One region of the Erwinia sp. genome, then DNA from elsewhere that is predicted to be linked to it. Evidence: predicted binding sites of a transcription regulator. Region 1 holds the regulator's gene; each other region holds the start of a gene.

The links. The regulator PurR, encoded in region 1, represses purine synthesis genes. The targets are predictions, from matches to a motif close to CANGCAAACGTTTGCNTG.
Region 2: pyrD (quinone-dependent dihydroorotate dehydrogenase) is a predicted target of PurR. The motif match lies at 3,364-3,381, and genes of this name have one in related genera.
Region 3: guaD (guanine deaminase) is a predicted target of PurR. The motif match lies at 3,485-3,502, and genes of this name have one in related genera.
Region 4: cvpA (colicin V production protein) is a predicted target of PurR. The motif match lies at 1,448-1,465, and genes of this name have one in related genera.

Annotation. Positions count from the first base shown of each region.
Region 1 covers NZ_DALZCD010000048.1:14,433-19,914, reverse strand. The annotation lists gene purR (HTH-type transcriptional repressor PurR) at 357-1,382, shown strand; gene punR (DNA-binding transcriptional activator PunR) at 1,412-2,320, opposite strand; gene punC (purine nucleoside transporter PunC) at 2,434-3,621, shown strand; gene cfa (cyclopropane fatty acyl phospholipid synthase) at 3,917-5,065, shown strand; gene RTK32_RS05885 (riboflavin synthase subunit alpha) at 5,234-5,482, opposite strand, start outside.
Region 2 covers NZ_DALZCD010000035.1:7,087-12,568, reverse strand. The annotation lists gene ssuC (aliphatic sulfonate ABC transporter permease SsuC) at 1-523, opposite strand, end outside; gene ssuD (FMNH2-dependent alkanesulfonate monooxygenase) at 531-1,676, opposite strand; gene RTK32_RS04500 (sulfonate ABC transporter substrate-binding protein) at 1,673-2,641, opposite strand; gene ssuE (NADPH-dependent FMN reductase) at 2,652-3,203, opposite strand; gene pyrD (quinone-dependent dihydroorotate dehydrogenase) at 3,568-4,578, shown strand; gene RTK32_RS04485 (cell division protein ZapC) at 4,741-5,283, shown strand; gene RTK32_RS04480 (YcbX family protein) at 5,280-5,482, opposite strand, start outside.
Region 3 covers NZ_DALZCD010000100.1:6,544-12,025, reverse strand. The annotation lists gene RTK32_RS10015 (MDR family MFS transporter) at 1-1,319, shown strand, start outside; gene RTK32_RS10010 (DUF1161 domain-containing protein) at 1,349-1,648, opposite strand; gene RTK32_RS10005 (DUF1283 family protein) at 1,699-2,046, opposite strand; gene RTK32_RS10000 (YnfA family protein) at 2,182-2,508, shown strand; gene ydfG (bifunctional NADP-dependent 3-hydroxy acid dehydrogenase/3-hydroxypropionate dehydrogenase YdfG) at 2,557-3,303, opposite strand; gene guaD (guanine deaminase) at 3,678-5,003, shown strand; gene xdhA (xanthine dehydrogenase small subunit) at 5,000-5,482, shown strand, end outside.
Region 4 covers NZ_DALZCD010000022.1:18,047-23,528, reverse strand. The annotation lists gene purF (amidophosphoribosyltransferase) at 1-814, opposite strand, end outside; gene cvpA (colicin V production protein) at 851-1,336, opposite strand; gene dedD (cell division protein DedD) at 1,674-2,417, opposite strand; gene folC (bifunctional tetrahydrofolate synthase/dihydrofolate synthase) at 2,407-3,666, opposite strand; gene accD (acetyl-CoA carboxylase, carboxyltransferase subunit beta) at 3,730-4,638, opposite strand; gene RTK32_RS03220 (DedA family protein) at 5,219-5,482, opposite strand, start outside.

The DNA.
Region 1 (5,482 bases):
CGTGGGTGCCCGCCGCGTTATGACGCCGAAAACTATCCGTTAAACCCTGCCTGCCCGGTTCGCTCTCAGGCGAGCCGGGCCGCTATCCTGAAAGATTTGCGCAAAATATTTGCCTGCTGCTTTAAAAGGCTCGTTTTTTGCGTCTGCACTTGTTAGAATCCACGGTTTGTTGCGCAACAGGCTCTTCCGTCGGCATGACGTCCTTCTCAGGCCTGTTCCGCTACCCTGATTCCCTCCTGATGTAACCATTCCGCAACAAATTATGCGCAACTTATACCAGGATTATCATCATTCCAGGCAATCGTTTAACAAACCGCTTTTCAGTCACTTACTGAACAGCGCAGGAGTCTTTTTCCATGGCAACTATAAAAGATGTGGCCAAACGCGCCGGTGTTTCCACCACTACGGTGTCCCACGTCATTAATAAAACCCGCTTCGTCGCCGAAGAGACGCGGGAAGCCGTCTGGGCAGCGATCAAAGCGCTGCATTATTCGCCCAGCGCCGTGGCCCGCAGCCTGAAGGTCAATAATACCAAAACCATTGGCCTGCTCGCGACGTCCAGCGAAGCGCCCTATTTCGCCGAAATTATTGAGGCGGTTGAACACAGCTGTTTTGCCAAAGGCTATACGCTGATTTTGGGCAACGCGCATAACGAGCTGCAAAAGCAGCAGGCCTATCTGTCGATGATGGCGCAAAAGCGTGTCGACGGTCTGCTGGTTATGTGCGCCGAATACCCGGATGAGCTGATCAAAATGTTGGAAGACCACCGTAACATCCCCATGGTCGTTATGGACTGGGGCGAGTCGCGCGGCGATTTTACCGACACCATTCTCGATAACGCTTTTGAAGGCGGTTATCTGGCGGGACGCTATCTTATCGATCGCGGTCATCGTGATATTGGTGTGATCCCGGGCCATATGGAGCGCAATACCGGCGGCGGCCGTCATGCCGGGTTCCTGAAGGCGCTGACGGAAGCGGGGATCACGCTGCGCGAAGAGTGGCTGGTTCAGGGCGATTTCGAGCCGGAGTCAGGCTATCGCGCTATGCAGCAGCTGCTGGCACAAAAACAGCGTCCTACCGCGGTGTTCTGTGGCGGTGATGTAATGGCGATGGGCGCTATTTGCGCAGCGGATGAAATGGGCCTGCGCGTGCCGCAGGATATTTCAGTGATCGGGTATGATAACGTGCGCAACTCGCGCTATTTTACGCCTGCGCTGACGACCGTCCACCAGCCAAAAGAGCGCCTGGGTGCCACAGCGTTCAATATGCTGCTCGATCGCATTACCAGCAAACGCGAGGAGCCGCAGACGATTGAAGTGCATCCGACGCTGATTGAGCGCCGTTCCGTAGCGGACGGCCCCTTCCTCGACTATCGTCGTTAAGCTTGCGGGCGGCAGCCAGCCGCCCGCTTTTACCCCTCCCGCAGCCATTCGCTGTTCAGCGTTTCTGTCTCACCTAAATAATCCAGTAGCCAGAGCAGTGCGGGTGATGCCTGTTGTTCAGACCAGCTGACGCAACAGGGGCTGTCCGGAAAAGGCGGATCCAACTTTAGTTCACACAGCGACCCATTTTGTAGCAGCGGTTGCGCAAGATGCCCCGGCACCATCCCCACGCACAGCCCGGCCAGCAGGCAATCAAACGCGCTCTCCCAGTCCGGCGCAACCAGTCGCCGCTGATTATCCAGAGTCCAGGTGGTTCTTTTCGGCAGCGCACGCGAGGTGTCTTCCAGCACCAGCGAAGGCCATTCGCGGATGGCCTCCTCGCTGACCTTTTCCCTGTGTTGCGCAAGCGGATGATCGGCCCTGACCACGCAGCGCCAGTTCAGCATGCCCATGTTGCGGAAAGCGAAACGTCCACCGACCGGGATGGCCTGCGTTGCGCCTATCGCCACATCTACCCGACCATCGGCCAGAGCGTCCCATACGCCGTTAAACACCTCGGGCGAGAGATGCAGCTCCATATCCGGAAAGTGCCGGTAAAAATCCACCACCAGCTGGCGCGTCCTCGCCGTTTTAACGATGCGGTCGACAGCGATATTCAGCTGGCCGCGCCAGCCGTTGGCGACCTGCTGGCACTGACGGCGCGTGGCAAGCATTTTTTTGATAACACTCCGTCCTTCCTGAATAAACAGCTCGCCTGCTGCCGTCAGCACGACGTCCCGGTGGCGCCGCTCGAATAGCGGCACCGCCAGCCACTCTTCCAGCTGACGCACGGTATAACTAATGGCGGAGGGGACGCGATGCAGCTCCACGGCGGCGGCAGTAAAGCTGCCCGTTCTGGCCACCGCATCAATCACCTCAAGTGAGTGTTCTGACCACATAATCTGCCTGCAAATTTTTTGAACGCAAGACGCAAATATTAGCGTTTCACAACCGCTACTGCACTCTTTTACACTGCCGTCCGCTATTCACCTGATAAAAAGAGCGAACTCTCATGCCTTCGAAAGGATTTTTACTTTACCTCGCGCTGCTTAGCGTTGCGGGTTTTCTTGCCACCGATATGTATCTGCCAGCCTTTACCGCCATGCAGCAGGATTTGCAAACCGAAGCGGGCGTGATCGGCGCCAGTTTGAGTGTGTTCCTGGCAGGTTTTGCCAGCGCGCAGCTGTTCTGGGGCCCTCTTTCCGATCGCATCGGCCGCAAACCGGTGCTGTTAATGGGGCTGGGGCTGTTCGCCGTCAGCTGTGGAGCCATGTGGTGGGCGGAATCTACGACCATGCTGCTGACGCTGCGCTTTTTGCAGGCGGTGGGCATTTGTGCCGCCGCTGTCAGCTGGCAGGCGCTAGTGATCGATCGCTATTCCGGCGCGCAGGCTAACCGCGTGTTTGCCACGATTATGCCGCTGGTGGCGCTGTCGCCAGCACTGGCCCCGCTGCTGGGTGCATGGTTGCTGAATCACTTTGCCTGGCGGTCAATTTTTGTCGCGCTGCTGCTGCTGGCCGTGATCCTGCTGATCGCCACGCTGTTTCTTCCGGCGCCTGCCCCTAAAGCTCATCAGCAAGAAGCGAAAGTTGGTTTCTTTACCCTGCTGAAGTCGCCTGTCTGGAGCGGTAACGTGCTGATTTATGCGGCCTGCTCCGCCAGCTTTTTCGCCTGGCTGACCGGTTCGCCGTTCATTCTGGCGGAACTGGGCATGTCCCCGGGTGATATTGGCCTTAGCTATGTGCCGCAGACGCTGGCCTTTCTCGCAGGGGGTTACGGCTGCCGTTCACTGCTGAAGCAAACCGAAGGCGCTTCGCTGCTGCCGTGGCTGCTGGCGCTGTATGCGCTCAGCGTGGGGGCTTTTTTCATTGCTGCACAGGTAGAGACGCCTTCAACGTGGGCACTGCTGTTGCCGTTTTGTGGGATGGCGCTGGCCAACGGGGCTATCTACCCTATTGTGGTGTCAAACGCGCTGCTGCCTTTTCCGCAGGCCAGCGGTAAAGCGGCCGCTCTGCAAAATATGCTGCAGCTTGGCCTCTGCTTTGTGGCCAGCATGATTGTTTCCGGCTTTATCGCCAACCCTCTCGCCACCACGTCGCTGGTGATGCTTAGTACGATTTTCCTGACGCTTATTGGCTACGTTTTGCAACGGGCGAAGGTCGCCAACGCTCCCCTGACCCACGCGCAAAGCCGTCGTTAACTGCCTGAATCTATTTAGTTAGCGTCCTAACGATAAGGCGTTGAATATTGCCTGAGGTGAGCATATACTCATTTTCAGGCAATAAATAATAACAACTTTGCATCACTTTTGAGTCCTGACAGGGTTGTCCGGGTGTTCTCTTTTGTGGCAAACATCCTCCCACTCTGTAGGTTTCAGTTCAATCCTCTGTAACGCCGGATATCAGGCGCGCGGTCAAGCGTGCGTGTTCTCAAACCCTGTAGAAATTGACTACTCTTTTTCTCAGGTTTCAATCACGAAGGGTGATGGAGAAGCTATGAGTTCATCGTGTATAGAAGAAGTGAGCCTGGAGGAGAATCAGTGGTATCGAATCACCCAGGAAATGTTGCGCCAGGCCGATGTTGAAATCAACGGCACCCGCCCCTGGGATATTCAGGTAACCCAGCCCGACTTTTTTAAGCGCGTGATGCAGGAAGGATCGCTGGGTCTGGGCGAAAGCTACATGGACGGCTGGTGGGAGTGCGAGCGGCTGGATATGTTTTTTCATCGCGTGCTGCTGGCCAAACTGGATCAGCAACTGCCCCATCACTTTAAAGATACGCTGCGCATTGCCGCCGCCCGCCTCACTAATCTGCAATCGCGCAAGCGTGCCTGGATTGTCGGCAAGGAGCACTACGACCTCGGCAACGATCTTTTTACGCTGATGCTCGATCCTTATATGCAGTATTCCTGCGGCTATTGGAAAGAAGCGGACACGCTGGAGCAGGCTCAGCAAGCTAAATTAAAAATGATTTGCGAAAAGCTGCAGCTGGAGCCCGGCATGTCGCTGCTGGATATTGGCTGCGGCTGGGGTGGATTAGCGGCCTATGCGGCTCGGTATTACGGCGTTAAAGTATCGGGCGTCACTATTTCCGCCGAGCAGCAGAAGCTGGCGCAGCAACGCTGTGAAGGACTGGACGTTACCATTCTGCTTCAGGACTACCGCGATCTTGACCAACAGTTCGATCGCATCGTATCGGTTGGAATGTTCGAACACGTCGGGCCAAAAAATTACGCCACCTACTTTAACGTGGTCGATCGTAACCTGAAACCGGACGGCATCTTTTTGCTGCATACCATCGGCGCGAATAAAACGGACGATAATGTCGATCCCTGGATCGATAAATATATCTTCCCCAACGGCTGCCTGCCGTCCGTACGGCATATTGCCGAGGCTCAGGAACCGCATTTCGTGATGGAAGACTGGCATAATTTTGGGGCGGATTATGATTTGACGCTGATGGCCTGGCACCAGCGTTTTTTAACCGCCTGGCCGCAGCTGGCGGACAACTATGGCGAACGCTTTAAGCGCATGTTCAGCTACTATCTCAACGCCTGCGCAGGCGCTTTCCGCGCGCGTGACATCCAGCTTTGGCAAGTGGTGTTTACCCACGGTAAAGAGGGCGGATTACGCGTGCCGCATTAAAACAGGCCGTAGCCACTGCCCCTTCATCAGCCCGTCCCGCAAAGCAGGCTTGAGAACGGACTCGCCATAACTGTCCAATATGCGCGCGCCTGGCTGCTGCAGAGCCACCGTAAAGAAAAGCACCTGGTGGCTCTGCTTTATTACCCTGTCACCCTTCGCGGCCCGGCTTCATTCTGTTTCCGACTGAATTTCTGCGGCGGCGGCTGCCAGCAGGGTGGCCTCACGCTGTGCCAGCACACGTTCGACGGTTTCGACAATCGCCTGGGTGTGCGGATCGATTTCAATATTCACTCTATCCCCCAGCCGCTTGCTGCCCAGCGTGGTTCTTGCCAGTGTTTCCGGGATCAGGTGCACACAGAATTTGCTTTTGGTCACTTCGCCAATTGTCAGGCTGATGCCGTCAATGCCAACATAGCC
Region 2 (5,482 bases), on a different contig from region 1:
GTAGCACCACCTGAATAAAGAGGCTCCAGCCAGAAAGACCGTAGCTGCGGGCCATTTCTACCAGGCCACGATCCACATTGCGAATGCCGTGACAGGTGTTGAGGTAAACAGGGAACAGCGTACCCAGCGCGACCAGAAAAATCTTGGCGGATTCGTCAATGCCGAACCACAGGATCACCAGCGGGATCAGCGCCAGATGCGGCACGTTGCGCAGCATCTGAATAGAGGTATCCAGCAGACGCTCACCCAGGCGCGACATGCCGGTAATCAGCCCCAGCACCAGGCCAATTGAGCCGCCAATACCAAAGCCTACCGCCGCGCGCCAGCTGCTGATGGCCAGATGCTGCCACAGCTCGCCGCTGGCCGACAGTTTCCAGAAAGTGACCACAATGGCTTCCGGCGCAGGCAAAATCCGGGTGGAAAGCCAGCCGGTCTGTGAGGCGATTTGCCAGACGATGACCAGCACGACCGGCAGTAGCCAGGGGATCAGCAGGTTGCCTGTACGAGTAAGCGATTTGCTCATAGCCACCTCAGCTCTGCGACACTTTCTGGGGAGCGAAATCATGCGCTACGGCTTCGCCATGCGCGGTAATATTGTTCGGCTGCGGCACTTCCGGCACGTTCAGGTCGAGATGCGGGAACAGCAGTTCGCCGACACGGTAAGCCTCTTCCAGATGTGGGTAGCCGGACAAAATAAATGTCTCAATCCCCAGATCGGCATACTCCTGCATCCTGGCCGCCACGGTGGCGCCATCGCCGACCAGCGCGGTACCGGCACCGCCGCGCACCAGCCCAACGCCAGCCCACAAATTAGGTGAAATTTCCAGCTTATCGCGACGTCCTCCGTGTAGAGCGGCCATGCGATGCTGGCCGACGGAATCGGTCTTCGCCAGCGCAGCCTGTGCTTTAGCAATAGTGGCGTCATCCAGGTGGGATATCAGTCGGTCTGCCGCTTTCCAGGCCTCTTCATTAGTTTCGCGCACGATAACGTGCAGGCGGATGCCGAACTTCACCGTTCTGCCCTGAGCAGCCGCTTTTGCCCGCACCTGCTCAATTTTCTCTTTGACCTGCGCCGGCGGTTCGCCCCAGGTCAGATAAACATCAACCTGTTCCGCGGCCAGATCCTGAGCAGGCTCGGAGGAACCGCCAAACCACAAAGGCGGACGCGGTTGCTGCACCGGGCGGAACATTAAACGAGCGCCGCGAACGTGCACGTGCTTGCCTTCGTAATCCACCGTTTCGCCTTCCAGTACGCGACGCCAGACGCGGGTAAATTCCGCTGACTCAACATAGCGCTCACGGTGATCCAGAAAAACGCCGTCGCCTGCCAACTCTTCTGCGTCGCCGCCGGTAACCAAATTAAACAGCGCACGACCGTTTGACAGCCGATCCAGGGTAGCAGCCTGGCGCGCGGCCTGAGTAGGGGATATCACGCCGGGACGCAGCGCAACCAGAAAACGCAGACGCTGCGTCACGGGGATCAGCGAAGCGGCTACCAGCCAGGCATCCTCGCAGGAACGCCCTGTTGGGATCAGTACACCGCCAAATCCCATGCGATCGGCAGCCTGAGCAATCTGCTGGAGGTAAGCGTGATCGACCGGACGTGCGCCCTCTGTCGTGCCTAAATAGTGGCCATCGCCATGCGTGGGTAAAAACCAGAAAACGGAAAGGCTCATTGTGGGACTCCTTGCGTAGCGGAGGCGACATGCCAGACACGGCTGGCGATATCGACTTTTACCGGCATTAAATGATTAGCGTAAAAAAGATCGGCGGTGTGCTGCTGGGCCTGGACAGTTTTCTCACTGACCGGGCCAATGACCGTCGGCGGACGGTGATCGAGATAGCTGGCAATGACCGGCTTCGGCAGGCCAATAGTTTGCGAAAGCAGGGCGATACTCTGCTCGCGATCGCTACGGGTCAGTTCGTCAGCCTCGCTGAATGTCTCCAGCACCTGCTTCACGAAAGCGCCGTTGGCTTCAGCGAAAGGACGCGTGGCCAGATAAAACGAACCTGTGAGATTCAGCCCGTCACCATCAGCCAATACCCGCACGCCTCCCTGCAACAGCGCGGCGGAATAGTAGGGATCCCAGATAGCCCAGGCATCCACATCGCCCTGCTGGAAAGCCGCGCGGGCATCGGCGGGCGTCAGATAAATGGGGTGGATATCGCTGAAGCTCATCCCGGCCTTAGTCAGCGCGCGCAGCAGCAGATTGTGCGAGCTGGAGCCTTTCTGGAAGGCCACCTTATGCCCTTTCAAATCGGCAACGCTTTTAATTGCGCTGTTTTTTGCTACCAGAATGACTTCAGACTTTGGCTTGGGCGGTTCGGAACCGACATAAAGTAGGTCAGCGCCAGCCGCCTGAGCGAAAATCGGCGGGATGTCGCCCGTGCTGCCCAGATCGATGCTGTTAACATTCAGCGCTTCCAGCATCTGCGGTCCGGCTGGAAACTCAATCCATTTGATCTGCGTATGGGGGAAACGCTTTTCCAGCAGCTGATGCGAACGGGCCAGCGCCATACTCACCGATCCTTTTTGATAGCCAATACGGAAAGCGGCAGGCGCGGCCTCATCTGCCAGGGCGCCGCCAGAGAGCAGTGCGCTAAAGGCCAGCGCTGAGACGAAACGTGAAAACAGGGTCATGAGCGCTTCCTTATACCGCTGTGGCCAGCAGCTGACGGCGACGCGTCAGTGCAGACCAGAACGTGTCGATAGACTCTGCAATACGTTCGGCCAGAAGAGGAGAGAGTTCAGGCTGGCGATCGTAATGGCTAATCTGGCTGTCGTCGGCAAATACGCCATGCAGCACTTCCTGTGCTTTTAACGCGTTAAGCACCGGTTTTAACGCGTAATCCACGGCCAGCATATGAGCCAGGGTGCCGCCAGTAGCCAGTGGCAGCACGACTTTATGCTCCAGCGCGCGTTCCGGCAGCAGATCCAGCAGCGTTTTCAATGCGCCGGAAAAAGAAGCTTTATAGACAGGCGTGGCGACGATCAGCCCGCCTGCGTTAGCCAAATCCTCTTTAAAGGCCAGCAGCGCAGGGGAGTCGAAACGAGCGTAAAGTAAATCCTCTGGATGGAAATTGTGCAGGTTCCAGGGAATGACCTCGACACCTCGCTTTTCAAGCGCCTGCTGACACAGGGTCAGCAGGGCGGTTGAACGCGAAGGGTAACGAGGACTGCCTGCCAGAGTAATAACGCGCATCATCTCTCCTTATAACCAAAAGTTATTGATTAAAATAATTCCTGAACTTATGGAACTATCCTGGCAGAGTGTGGCGGACGCCTTAAATGATTTATCCGGCATATTTAAGCTACTTTTTGGATAAGCAAAAGGCAGATAGCAGGAAAGCGCGGCACAGGGGCACGCAAACGTTTTACTTTCGTCGTAAAGGACTTTACCATTTTCCCCCGCGCCTGCAGCGTTGCTGTGCTTGTTGAAGGTCGCCGGTCTTCACGACTAATCAGATAATAAAAGTGGAGAAGACGTGCCTGCTGCGCAGTTTTCAGGGTTGCTGTAGCAACCGTTAGTCCTTTTCCAGCCCGAGATTGCGGGCTACTCAGGAGCGATCATGTATAACCTGGTCCGTAACGCGCTTTTTCAGCTCGACGCTGAGCGTGCACACGAATTGACCCTTCAACAGCTGCACCGGATAACCGGGACGCCGCTGCTTCATCTGGTGCGGCAAACGCTTCCTTTTAAACCTGTCAATTGCATGGGGCTGACCTTTAAAAATCCGCTTGGTCTCGCGGCAGGGTTAGATAAAAACGGCGAATGTATTGACGCTTTCGGCGCAATGGGCTTCGGCTTTATAGAAGTTGGTACCGTGACGCCGCGGCCGCAGGCGGGGAACGATAAGCCGCGCATGTTCCGTATCCGGGAGGCGGAAGGCATTATTAATCGTATGGGATTCAATAACCTTGGTGTCGACCAGCTGGTTAACAATGTGAAGCAGGCTCGCTTTGATGGCATTCTGGGCATCAATATCGGCAAAAATAAAGATACGCCAGTGGAAATGGGTAAAGAAGATTATTTAATCTGTATGGAAAAAGTTTATCCTTATGCAGGTTATATTGCGATCAACATCTCATCTCCGAATACTCCAGGGTTGCGCACGCTGCAATATGGTGAAGCACTGGACGATCTGTTGCAGGCGATTAAGCACAAGCAGCTTGAGTTGGAAAACCAGCATCAAAAATATGTGCCGGTAGCGGTTAAAATTGCGCCGGATTTAGTCGAAGAAGAGCTTATCCAAATTGCCGACAGTCTGCTCCGGCATAATATTGATGGCGTAATCGCCACCAATACCACGCTCGACCGGTCTCTGGTTAACGGCCTTAAATACAGTGACGAAGCGGGCGGCCTGAGCGGGCGTCCGGTGCAGCTGAAGAGTACGGAAATTATTCGCCGACTGGCACAAGAGCTGCAGGGCCGTCTGCCGATTATTGGCGTAGGTGGCATTGATTCGCTGGTGGCCGCGAAAGAAAAAATGGCGGCTGGTGCCTCACTGGTGCAGATATATTCCGGTTTTATTTACAAAGGTCCGCCGCTGATTAAAGAAATTGTCAGTTATATCTGATTAAATGCGGGTTTAACGGGCCAGGGGGTTTATTTTCCCCTCTGGCTCGTTTATATTTTCTGCTGTTTATGCATTATTCAGACTATTTGGGAACAGGGTCGGTTTGCATGTTCGCCGGCCTGGCGATAAATAGCCGATCTGACGATGATTACGGGATACTTCATGAGGATTAAACCTGACGACAGCTGGCGCTGGTGCTTTGATGGCGAACAGGAACGCATGATGTTAGAGATGGCGGAAGGCGCGCTGTTCTGCTCACGCTTCCCTCGTAAGATGCTGACGCCCGATGCCTTTAACGCCGCGCAATTCTCCGTCGATGACGCCGCCCTGTTTTCTACCTTTGCAGAAAAATGCCTGGCGTGCGACTTGACCGAACGCCAGCGTACCGACCTGGTGCTGAACGCGCTGGTTGCATTACGTTTTCTGAAGCCGCAAATGCCGAAAAGCTGGCACTTTTCTGCGCACCCGCGCCACTGTACGCCGCAGGAAGGTGAACTGGTAGCGGTACGTCTGTGTGAAACGGGCGAAGAAGCGACGCTGCTGGTGGTCGAAGCGGGTGAAAACGCCGCGCTCTGTCTGCTGGCACAGCCAGAACTGCAGCTGGGCGGCAAAACGATGCTGCTGGGCGATGCTATTAAAGTGATGCACGACCGCCTGCTGCCCGCCATCAGCCAGCATATTTTTACCTTCGCCCGCGCTGTTTAACGCGCTGACAGCACCACATCTCCGTCCGGGATGCAGCTGCAGCTTAACAGCGTACCGTCTTCTTGCAGCGCGCCTTTTTTCAGCGCGCGCACCTGTCCTGATGCCAGCCTGACCCGGCAGCTGCCGCACACGCCCGCGCGGCAGGAATAGGGAATGCGATACCCCTGCATTTCCAGCTGTTCCAGCAAAACCTGCTGAT
Region 3 (5,482 bases), on a different contig from region 1:
GATTTGCGCAATTTGGCTGGGTTTTTTCCGTTTACCTGCTGACCCAGGCGGTCAGCGTGCCGCTTTACGGCAGGCTCGCCGATTTATGGGGCAGGAAACGCGTCTTCTTTATGGGCACGTCGCTGTTCCTTATCGGCTCGGTGCTGTGCGGGTTCGCGCCCAATATGAGCTGGCTGATCCTTTTTCGTGCCGTACAGGGGCTGGGCGCGGGGGCAATTATGCCGCTGACGGCGACCATTATTGCTGACGTCTACTCGCCGAAAGAACGAGCGGGCATCCAGGGCTGGCTGTCCAGCGTCTGGGGCGTGGCGGCAGTAGTAGGGCCCCTCACCGGCGCCTGGATAGTGGCACATTTCAGCTGGTCGCTGGTGTTCTGGGTTAACGTGCCGGTAGGGATGGTTTCCATGCTGATGCTGGCGCGCTGGTTTCCGGAATCAAGAGGCGAAACACGCCAAAAGCTTAACCTGGCAGGCAGCGGCTGGCTGATGCTGACGGTCAGCGCGCTGCTAACGGCGCTGCTTCAGGCGCAGCTGCTCGGCAACTGGGCGTTTGGCCTGGCTGGCGTCGCGCTACTGGCGGCTTTTATGCTGGTACGGCATGAAAAAAGGGCGGCGGCCCCGCTTTTTCCGCTGTTGCTGTGGCGCAGCCGCACTATCGTAGCGGGTAATCTCGGCAACCTGATTATCGGGGCAGCCATGATGGGCATCAGCGCATTCTTGCCAACGTGGATCCAGGGCGTAAACGGCGGAACGCCGCTGCAGGCAGGAAGCGCGCTGGCGATGATGTCGATCGGCTGGCCGTTGGCCAGCACGCTCAGCGGCAGGCTAATGTTGCGTACCTCTTACCGTTTCACCGCCCAGCTGGGCTCGTTGCTGTTGATTGCCGGCACGGCGCTGCTGATGCTGTTGCAGGTTGACAGTAGCATCAGCTACGCGGGCTTCGCCGCGTTCGTCATTGGTACCGGCATGGGCATGACCAGCACCACGTTCCTGATCGCCGTGCAGAACAGCGCGGAATTTTCAGTACGCGGCATTTGTACCGCTTCGGTGATGTTCAGCCGTTTGTTGGGCTCGGCGGCCGGGACGGCAATAATGGGGGCAGTTCTGAACTATAACCTGTCGCAGCGGCTGCCGCAGCAGGACGATCCGGTTCAGCAAATCATGGCGCAGGGGCAGAGAGAAGCCTTATCGCAGGGCGATTTACAGCACATTATCGGAGAAGTCGCTCACTCGCTACACTGGGTGTTTGCCGTGTCGCTGATGATTGCTTTCGCCAGCCTGGCGGTGGCGCGCTTTATCCCGGCGAAGCGGCCGGAATAAAAAAGGGCCGCTTTCGCGGCCCTTAACAATCAGGAAGAGGGCGCATCCTGAGAGGTTCCGGCGCTGGCCGGGACGGCTGTATCACTCTCGCCGTTGCGTTCACGCTTGTAGACTATTTTTTGTGAATCATTTTCGCAGTGGCCTACCACCTGACCGCCAGCCTGATCGGCCTGATCGCTGGGGACGACTTCCAGCGTGAAGCCGGAAGCAGGTACGCCGTTATTAATAATTTTCTGATTAATGTCCGCTTTAACCGTTTCGCAAGAAGCCTGTGCAGCCAGCGGAGCGGCGATCATCAACGCCGGTAACAGCCATTTTATCGCTTTCATCGTCCTTCCTTTTGCCTGAAAATTACGCTAACTATAGCAGCAATCTGCTATCAGGGTGCGACAGGGCGTCCGCTGCGACGATCCAGACAGCGCAGGGTGTTTGGCTCCCAGTAAGCATTGACATTCAGGCTCTGCTCACAGGCGTCGCGAGTATCAATGGCGCGATCGACTTTATCAAAATTCTTTTCCACACGCTGATTCACCTTGTTGCGCAGGCGATGGGTTTCGTCCCACTGTTCTTTTTCCTGACGCGCCTGCTCCTGGGTAAGCGAGCTGTCGCCATCCTGAATAATCAGCCTGTCCGTTCTGGCTTGGGCGGACTGCTGAAAAGAAAACAGCGCACCAAACAGAACCAGCGGCAGAGCCGCTCTGGCAAGCAGGGGGGGCCAGAAAGTCATCTTTTTCATGAGTAAATCCTTATTCCTGTTTTACAGCCGCGCGGCTGCGTCGGACGGCACAGATAGTATATCATCTGCGGTCGCAGGCTAACCAGCTGGCTTGCATATCCGTTTAGCCTGTAGAGAGGTAACATGCTGCTGAAAACCGTCCTGCTTTTTTTTCTGACCGCACTCGCCGAAATCATCGGTTGCTTTCTTCCCTGGCTGTGGCTGCGCAAGGACGGCTCCGCCTGGCTATTGTTGCCCGCCGCGGCCAGCCTGGCGCTGTTTGTCTGGCTGCTGACGCTGCATCCGGCAGCGAGCGGGCGCGTCTATGCGGCCTATGGTGGCGTCTACGTAGTAACGGCAATGATGTGGTTACGTGTAGTCGAGGGCGTCAGGCTAAGCCACTACGACTGGGCGGGGGCGGCCATTGCTTTAGGCGGGATGCTGATTATCGTTATCGGTTGGGGGAGAGGGTAGCCCGGCGGAGAAACCTGGCGAACACTGGCCGCCAGGTCAGATGAGACGTTACGCCTTGTGCACTTTCAGGCCAGCCAGCGTTTGCGAGACCGGCATCATTTCCAGGGTATTAATATTGACATGCTTCGGCAACGTGGCGACCCACCAGACGGCTTCGGTCACATCTTCGGCCGTCAGAGGCTCGGTGCCGTCGTAAACGCTTTCCGCTTTAGCGTCATCGCCCTTAAAGCGGACGTTGGAAAACTCAGTGCCGCCCACCAGGCCGGGTTCGATATCGGTAACGCGCAGGGCAGTGCCGTGCAGATCGGTACGCAGGTTCAGGCTGAACTGACGCACAAAAGCTTTGGTCGCGCCGTAAACGTTGCCGCCCGCGTAAGGCCAGCTGCCGGCAATCGATCCCAGATTAATAATATGGCCGACGTTACGCTCAACCATTGCAGGCAGTAAGGCACGCGTCATATAGACCAACCCTTTATTATTGGTGTCGATCATCGCTTCCCAGTCATCCAGGTTGGCTTTGTGCGCGGGTTCGATGCCTAACGCCAGGCCAGCGTTGTTGACCAGCACGTCAATATTGCGCCATTCGGCAGGAAGCTGCGCCAGCGCGTCTTCAATAGCCGCACGGTTGCGAACGTCAAGCTGCAGCGTATAAAGGTGCTCGCCCAGCTCCTCTTTCAGCGTTTGCAAACGCTCCTGACGGCGTCCGGTGGCGATTACCTTGTGTCCTTCGCGGATAAAGCGGCGGGTAATGCTTTCGCCAAATCCGGCAGTTGCACCCGTAACAAATATGATCATCTCACTGTTCCTCAACACATTTTGGGTTCTGAACACCATAACACTTCAGATCGCTTCTGATAAGAACGTTTGATTAGGGTTAATAATCTGTCCTGCACGGTCAGGGTGCACCCTGCACCAAAAAGGGCGGAAAGCGGTGCCTGAAAGCGGACAAAACTTGTTACCCCGCAATGAAAATCGGATAGCAATCGGTTGCCGGGGTAGGCAATCGGTTGCGCATACGATTGCCTTGGGTTAACCCGGCGGGGTGAACGTTATTAATTTAACTACATGATAAATAAAGAATAAATGCGAATCCTCTTTTGGCACAGCAATTGCAACAGGGAAGGCAGGCCGTTCACGGTTTGCCAAAGACTTGTTCAAAAGGAAGCGCTATGTCGTCAGTTACCGCCATTCGCGGCAGTTTTTTTGATATCACCGCACCGGTCAGCCAGCCTGAAGAGCTACCGGAACGCGCCCGCTACATTGAAGACGGCCTGCTGCTGCTGCGCGAAGGCAAGATCGTTTCACTGCAGGCCTGGGAAACGGGGCGTCACCAGCTTGCCGATGAGCGGAAAGTAACCGACTACCGTGGCAAGCTCATCGTGCCAGGCTTCGTCGATAGCCATATTCACTATCCGCAGACGGAAATGATTGGCGCTTTTGGTGAGCCGCTTTTGGAATGGCTGCAGCAGTATACTTTCCCGGTGGAAAGCCAGTACCACTGTCCGCAACATGCGGCGAAAATGTCTGCCTTTTTTCTGCATCAGCTGCTGAGCAACGGCACCACCACGGCGCTGGTTTTCGGCACCGTACACCCGGAATCGGTGGACGCGCTGTTTAGCGCGGCCGAAGGTCTGGGCATGCGGCTGATCGCCGGGAAAGTCATGATGGATCGCCATGCGCCAGATTACCTGACCGAAACGCCTGAGCAGAGCTATCAGCAAACCCGCGAGCTGATTGAACGCTGGCACAATCGCGGTCGCCTGAGCTATGCCCTGACGCCGCGTTTTGCGCCAACCTCTTCACCGGCGCTGCTGGAAAAAGTCAGGCAGCTGAAGGAAGAGTGGCCGGATCTCTGGCTGCACACGCATCTGAGCGAAAACCCGCAGGAAGTTGCCTGGGTGAAGGCACTGTTTCCCGAGCGTGAAAGTTATCTGGACGTTTACCATCATTATCGGCTCACGGGGCGCCGCAGCGTCTTTGCGCACTGTATTCATCTGGAAGAGAGCGAGTGGAACTGCCTGCAGCAGACCGGGTCAGCCGTCGCTTTCTGTCCCACCTCTAATCTGTTTCTCGGCAGCGGCCTGTTTAAACTGCAAACCTGCTGGCAAAAAAAGGTCAGGTTGGGCATCGGCACCGACGTTGGCGCAGGGACCACTTTCAACATGCTGCAAACGCTGGGCGAGGCTTACAAGGTCGGACAGCTGCAGCAGTATAAAATGGCGGCCTGCGAAGCCTTCTATCACGCCACGCTCGGCGGCGCGCAGGCGCTGGATCTGCATCATAACATTGGCAACTTCCAGCCCGGTAAAGAGGCGGACTTTGTGGTGCTCGATCCGGCCGTCTCCGCCCTACAAAAGCTGCGCCACGGCAACAGCCGCGATATCTGGGAAAAACTTTTTGTGCTGATGACGCTGGGCGACGATCGCAATATCGCTTGTACCTGGGTCAACGGCAAACTGGTCTGGCAGCCGCAGCACGAGGAGGAAGCCGCATGATCCAATTTTTACTGAATCAGACGTTGATAACCGAACAGGCGCTCGATCCCGGGACAACGGTGCTGAATTATTTACGCCAGAACAGGCGCCGTTGCGGCACGAAAGAGGGATGCGCCTCGGGCGACTGTGGCGCCTGTACCGTCACGCTGGGTAGCGTGGAAGCAGGGAAGATGGTGTACGAAACTGTCAACAGCTGTATCACCTTTGTCAGCAGCCTACAGGGCAAGCAGCTGCTCACGGTGGAGGATCTTCGTCAGGGCAACGAGCTGCACGAGGTACAAAAGGCGCTGGCGGGGTGCCACGCTTCGCAGTGCGGCTTCTGCACGCCGGGTTTTGTGATGTCGCTGTTCACGCTGCAAAAAAACAGTGATGGCTGGCAGCGTAAAGCGGCGGAGCAGGCGCTGGCGGGCAATCTTTGCCGCTGTACCGGCTATCGGCCCATCATTGATGCGGCACGTCAGGTCTGCGAACAGCCGAAA
Region 4 (5,482 bases), on a different contig from region 1:
CGGAAATTTTGTCCAGGAAAGAATCCGGGCGAGCAAAATAGACATACTCAAACAGACACGGGTTACATTTCGGATTTTCTGCGCACTGACGCGTAAACAGCTGGCCTTTTTCGGTGATATATACCGCTTCGCCAGGCGCAACGTCGCGCAGGAACTCAAAGCCCAGCGTATCCAGCGCCACGCTTTCGGAAGCCACCATATATTCGTTGCGGCCATCCTTCATTGCTCGCTTGCCGATGACCAACGGGCGAATGCCGTTAGGGTCGCGAAAAGCGACCAGGCCGTGGCCGATAATCATCGCGACGCAGGCGTAAGCGCCGCGTACATGCTGATGCACCGCCGCAACGGCCGCAAAAATATTCTCTGCTTCCAGCGGGTAGTGCTGAAAACGATCCAGCTCGGTGGCGAAAATATTCAGCAGAATTTCTGAGTCAGAGGTGGTGTTAACGTGACGGCGGCCGCTTTCAAACAGCTGCTTGCGCAGTTCGTGGGCGTTGGTCAGGTTACCATTGTGCGCAAGCGTAATGCCGTAGGGCGAGTTAACGTAGAAGGGCTGCGCTTCGGAAGCGCTGGAGCTTCCGGCGGTCGGGTAACGGACGTGGCCGATGCCCATATTGCCCTGCAGACGCTGCATATGGCGGGCTTCAAACACATCGCTCACCAGGCCATTGGCTTTACGCAGGCGGAAGCAGTTCAGGGCATCAATGGTAACGATGCCTGCGGCATCCTGGCCACGGTGCTGCAGCACCGTTAACGCATCATAAATCGACTGGTTGACCGGCATAAAACCGGCGATCCCGACAATACCGCACATGTAGTCATTTCCTCATAAGCCGCAACCCCGGCTCAATTACCGGGGTAAAAAACTCGACGTGCTGTTCAGGTAGTCAAAAAACCACCTGATAATATAGCTAAACTGGGGAATCAGCTGGGACTGCTGCCAGTCCTGACTTTTGGCAAAACCGGTGAAGGTATCAAGGAAAAACAGCATAGCCGACACGATCAATACGCCGCGTAATGCCCCGAAACAGACCCCCAATACCCTGTCAGTTCCCGACAGCCCGGTTTTTTCAACCAGCGAACCAATAACATAGTTGACTATCGCGCCAACAATCAGCGTGGCGATAAACAACGCCGCAATGGCGACTCCATTTCGAACCAGTTCGTTCTCAAAACCTGTGAACCAGACAGCAAGGAAGGAGTAGTAATGACTGGCGACAAAAAATGCGCAACCCCAGGTGACGAGAGAAAGTGCTTCCCGAACGAACCCGCGGATCAGGCTGACAAGAGCCGAAAAACCAATAACCGCAATAATGACGTAATCTATCCAGACCATGAACTCTTCCAGCGACTGTGCCTCTGATCAGGCTGCTTCCCTGTGCTGTATGCCGCATCGGCACAGGCATTACAGGGACAAAACCTGAGTTCGGGGCGAATTCTAACAGAAAAAGAAAACGTTTGCGTAGCTTTTCCTTAACCGTCCTGATGAAAACCGGGCGCCAAAAAAACCAGCAAGAAACCGGCAAAAATGTCGGGGAAACAGGCTGGCTGGCCCACCACGGCAACAATTTGATTTACTTGATCTTACGGGCCGCCGCCTCGCCTGAAAAGGCCAGGCGGCGCCCTCACTTCACGGCCTGAAAGGCCCCACCTCTTTCAGCGATAGCAACAGCCTAACGCGCGCTGTAAGGCTTCACTACGCCGCTTAGCCCGGAGATGCCTTTCAGCTCGCCTACGGCTGCCTGCATTTTTGCTTTTGAGGCGTCTGGCCCAACGTAAACGCGCGTAATCTGCCCTTGTACCGCCGTCGACGGCACCGTAAAGGCGCGGTAGCCGGAAAGGCGCAGTGAGGCGACAATTTCGTTCACTTTGGCCGCGTTTTTCAGCGCCCCCAGCTGGACGACCCAGGCCTGCCCTGCCGGTGCGCTTTCCTGCTGTGCCGGCTTCGTTTCTGTTTTCGGTTCCGTTTTCGGTTCCGGCTTTGGTTCCGGCTTCGGTTCCGTCTTCACAACAGGTTTAGGTTCCGGCTTCGGCTTCTCTACCGGTTTTGGCTGCGCTTTTGGCTTTTCGACCGGTTTTTGGGTAGTCACGTGACTGACCGGCGGCGGTGAGACGACCGTCGGCTGGTTGCCCGCCTGCGGTGCGGTAGAACCGCTTTCGGCCTGCGACGTATTTTCGCTGGTCTGGCCCGCAACCGCCGTACCCGCCCCTTCCGGTGGCTGGGCAGGCAGCGACTGCGTGACCGGCGGCACCATATCGGTGTCCTGCTGGTCGCCAGGCTTGGGCACCAGCGGGATCGCAGCGAACTCCTCTTTATAGTGCTTTTTCTTGCCGTCCAGCAGGCCCGGCAGCACAATCACGCCCAGCGCCACAATGATCACTGTTCCGACCAAACGATTTTGAAACTTACTTGCCACTGCCACTCTCCGTTTCCATCGTTTCCATTACCTGCGCGACGGTGTGGAAAGAGCCGCACACCAGCACGATATCCTGCTCACCGGCCTGCCGCCGCGCCCGTTCAAAAGCGGCCGACACGCTGGTAAAAGCCTGTGCGCCGGGCAAATGCGCCAGCAGCTGTTCTGCGGTTGCCCCTCTTGGGCCTGCCAGCGGTGCGCAGTACCAGTAATCCACCTGCGGCGCCAGACAGGCCAGCGTACCGGCAATATCCTTATCGTGCAGCATTCCCACCACCGCATGAACTTTCCCGGTTTTCGGCAGCTCGCTCAGGCGCCCGGCCAGATAGCCAGCCGCATGAGGATTATGCGCAACATCCAGAATAATGCGCGGCGATTGGGCAACGGTCTGAAAACGACCGGGCAAAACAGCTTTATCCACCCCATACAGGGTGGCGTCATCAATTTTTAATGATGAAGCACGCAGGGCAGCCAGCGCGGTAGCGGCATTCGGCAGCGGTATCTGGGGCAGCGGTAACCCGCTCAACGTGCCCTGCGCATCGGTAAAGCTCCAGTCATGTTCGCCAACGCTGTAAGACCAGTCGCGACCGCGCTTCAGCAAGGGCGCACCCAGCTCGTCTGCCACTTCGCCAATAGTATGCGGCATGTCGGGTTCTCCGACGATGGCAGGCCTGCCGCGCCGAAAGACGCCCGCTTTTTCCCGACCGATACTTTCCCGATCCGGGCCGAGCCAGTCGGTATGGTCGAGCGCGATGCTGGTGATGACCGACACGTCGGCATCAACGATATTAGTTGCATCCAGCCGCCCACCCAACCCGACTTCCAGGATCGCTACGTCAAGCTGAGCACGCTTAAATAGCAAGAGGGCAGAGAGCGTGCCGTATTCAAAATAGGTCAGCGAGGTATCACCGCGTCCTTTCTCAATATCGGCAAAAGAAGCCGTATGGTCAGATTCGGCTAACTCAAGCCCCTGAATGCGCACACGTTCGGTATAGCGCACCAGATGTGGCGAACTGTAGACGCCCACGCGGTAGCCTGCGGCCATCAGCAGCGTTTCCAACAGGCGGCAGGTGGTGCCTTTGCCATTGGTACCGGCGACGGTAAAAACAAACGGAGCAGGTTTAAGAAGGTCTAGCCGTGCGGCGACGCGCTGAACGCGCGCCAGCCCGAGTTCGATAGCCTGAGAATGCAAATTCTCAAGATAATGAAGCCACGTGACCAGAGGCGACGTGGCTTGAGGAAGAGTATCCATGTATCCCGTTCACAAGTTACGGTTCATTGGTGAAAGGGCGACGGGCGCCCTTTCGGTCATCGGTCAGGCTTCAGGGCCTTGCGGCGCCTCTTCTACCTCTTGCACCCGCTCTTCCTGCGGCTGTGGCAGATTCATCATCTTCGCCAGCACGCAGGCAAGCTTGAAGCGCATTACCGGACGACGCACGATCATATCGATAGCGCCTTTTTCGATCAAAAACTCGCTGCGCTGGAAGCCCGGCGGCAGTTTTTCACGCACGGTCTGCTCGATAACGCGCGGGCCGGCAAAGCCGATCAGCGCTTTAGGCTCAGCAATGTTCAGATCGCCGAGCATCGCGAAGCTGGCGGAAACGCCGCCCATGGTCGGATCGGTCAATACTGAGATATAAGGCAGACCGCGTGCCTGCATTTTCGCCAGCGCGGCGCTGGTTTTTGCCATCTGCATCAGCGACATAAGCGCTTCCTGCATACGAGCACCGCCGGAAGCGGAGAAACAGATCAGCGGACAATTGTCTTCCAGCGCCTGCTCAACGGCACGCACGAAGCGGGCACCCACGACGGAGCCCATGGAGCCGCCCATAAAGGTGAACTCAAATGCGGCTGCCACAATCGGCATCCCGTGCAGCGTCCCTTTCATCACGATCAGCGCGTCTTTCTCGCCGGTATCTTTCTGCGCCGCGACCAGACGGTCCTTGTACTTTTTGGAATCCCGGAACTTGAGCACATCTTTCGGCTCCAGCTCGCTGCCCAGTTCGATCATCGAACCTTCGTCCAGCAGACTGTGCAGACGGTCACGTCCGTGCATGCGCATGTGGTGATCGCATTTCGGGCAAACTTCCAGATTGCGTTCCAGCTCGGCGCGGTAGAGAACCTGGCCGCAACTGTCGCATTTGGTCCAGACGCCTTCCGGAATGCTGGCTTTGCGCGAGGGGGTGATTGTGCTCTTGTTGAGAATCTTTTCAATCCAGCTCATTGATGACCTGTTATGTTGTTTATTGTGCTAAATCAGATACTTAACACAGATTATCGCCTGAGAATTAGGCGGTATTACACCATAAAATGCCCCATCGCGCTACAAATTCATCAACGGCTTACCGGCGGCCGGAAAGGAATATTTTGTCGCCGCTCAAGCGCTTATCTGCCCGGCCTGCGGTCAGCATCCGGCTGCTGGCGCTGACAGCCGTTCTGACTCTCCCTTGATCCATTAAGCTTGTTTACCGGCCGACGCGTGGTGAGAGCGCAAAAGAGCGGCACAATGCTGTCCGGTATCAGACAGGTTCATTCCCTTTCGCGGAAGTTTTTATTTTTTCCATTCCGCCAGCCGCTACAAAGGAGAATAACATTTCCCTCTGATTTATAAGCATTTTTCCTCCTATTTGCATTGCCTTTCCTTTCACGCCGTATTCAGCGCCCTGGCCTGCACGAGGCATCCTTTTAAAAAAGTGCTGTTGGTAACGTCAGCCAGGCTGCGGATGGGCGACAAAATAAAAGTCCGGCAAATGCCGGACCAGAGGATAAAACAGAGTAGAAATGGAAGCTAAAAGGTCGACAGATTACTGCGATTTTTGCTGGCGCGCCGCGCGGCGATGGCGTAACACTTCCACTATGCCTGGCAAAACCGAAACCAGAATGATGGCGATAATCAGGTAATGCAGGTTTTGCTGGATCGCGGGCAGATTGCCAAAAAAGTAGCCTGCATAAGAGAACAGCACCACCCAAAGCACGCCACCCGCTACGTTGAAGAGCGAAAAATGGCGATAGGACATTTTGCCCATGCCGGCCACGAACGGGGCAAAAGTGCGTACGATGGGCACAAA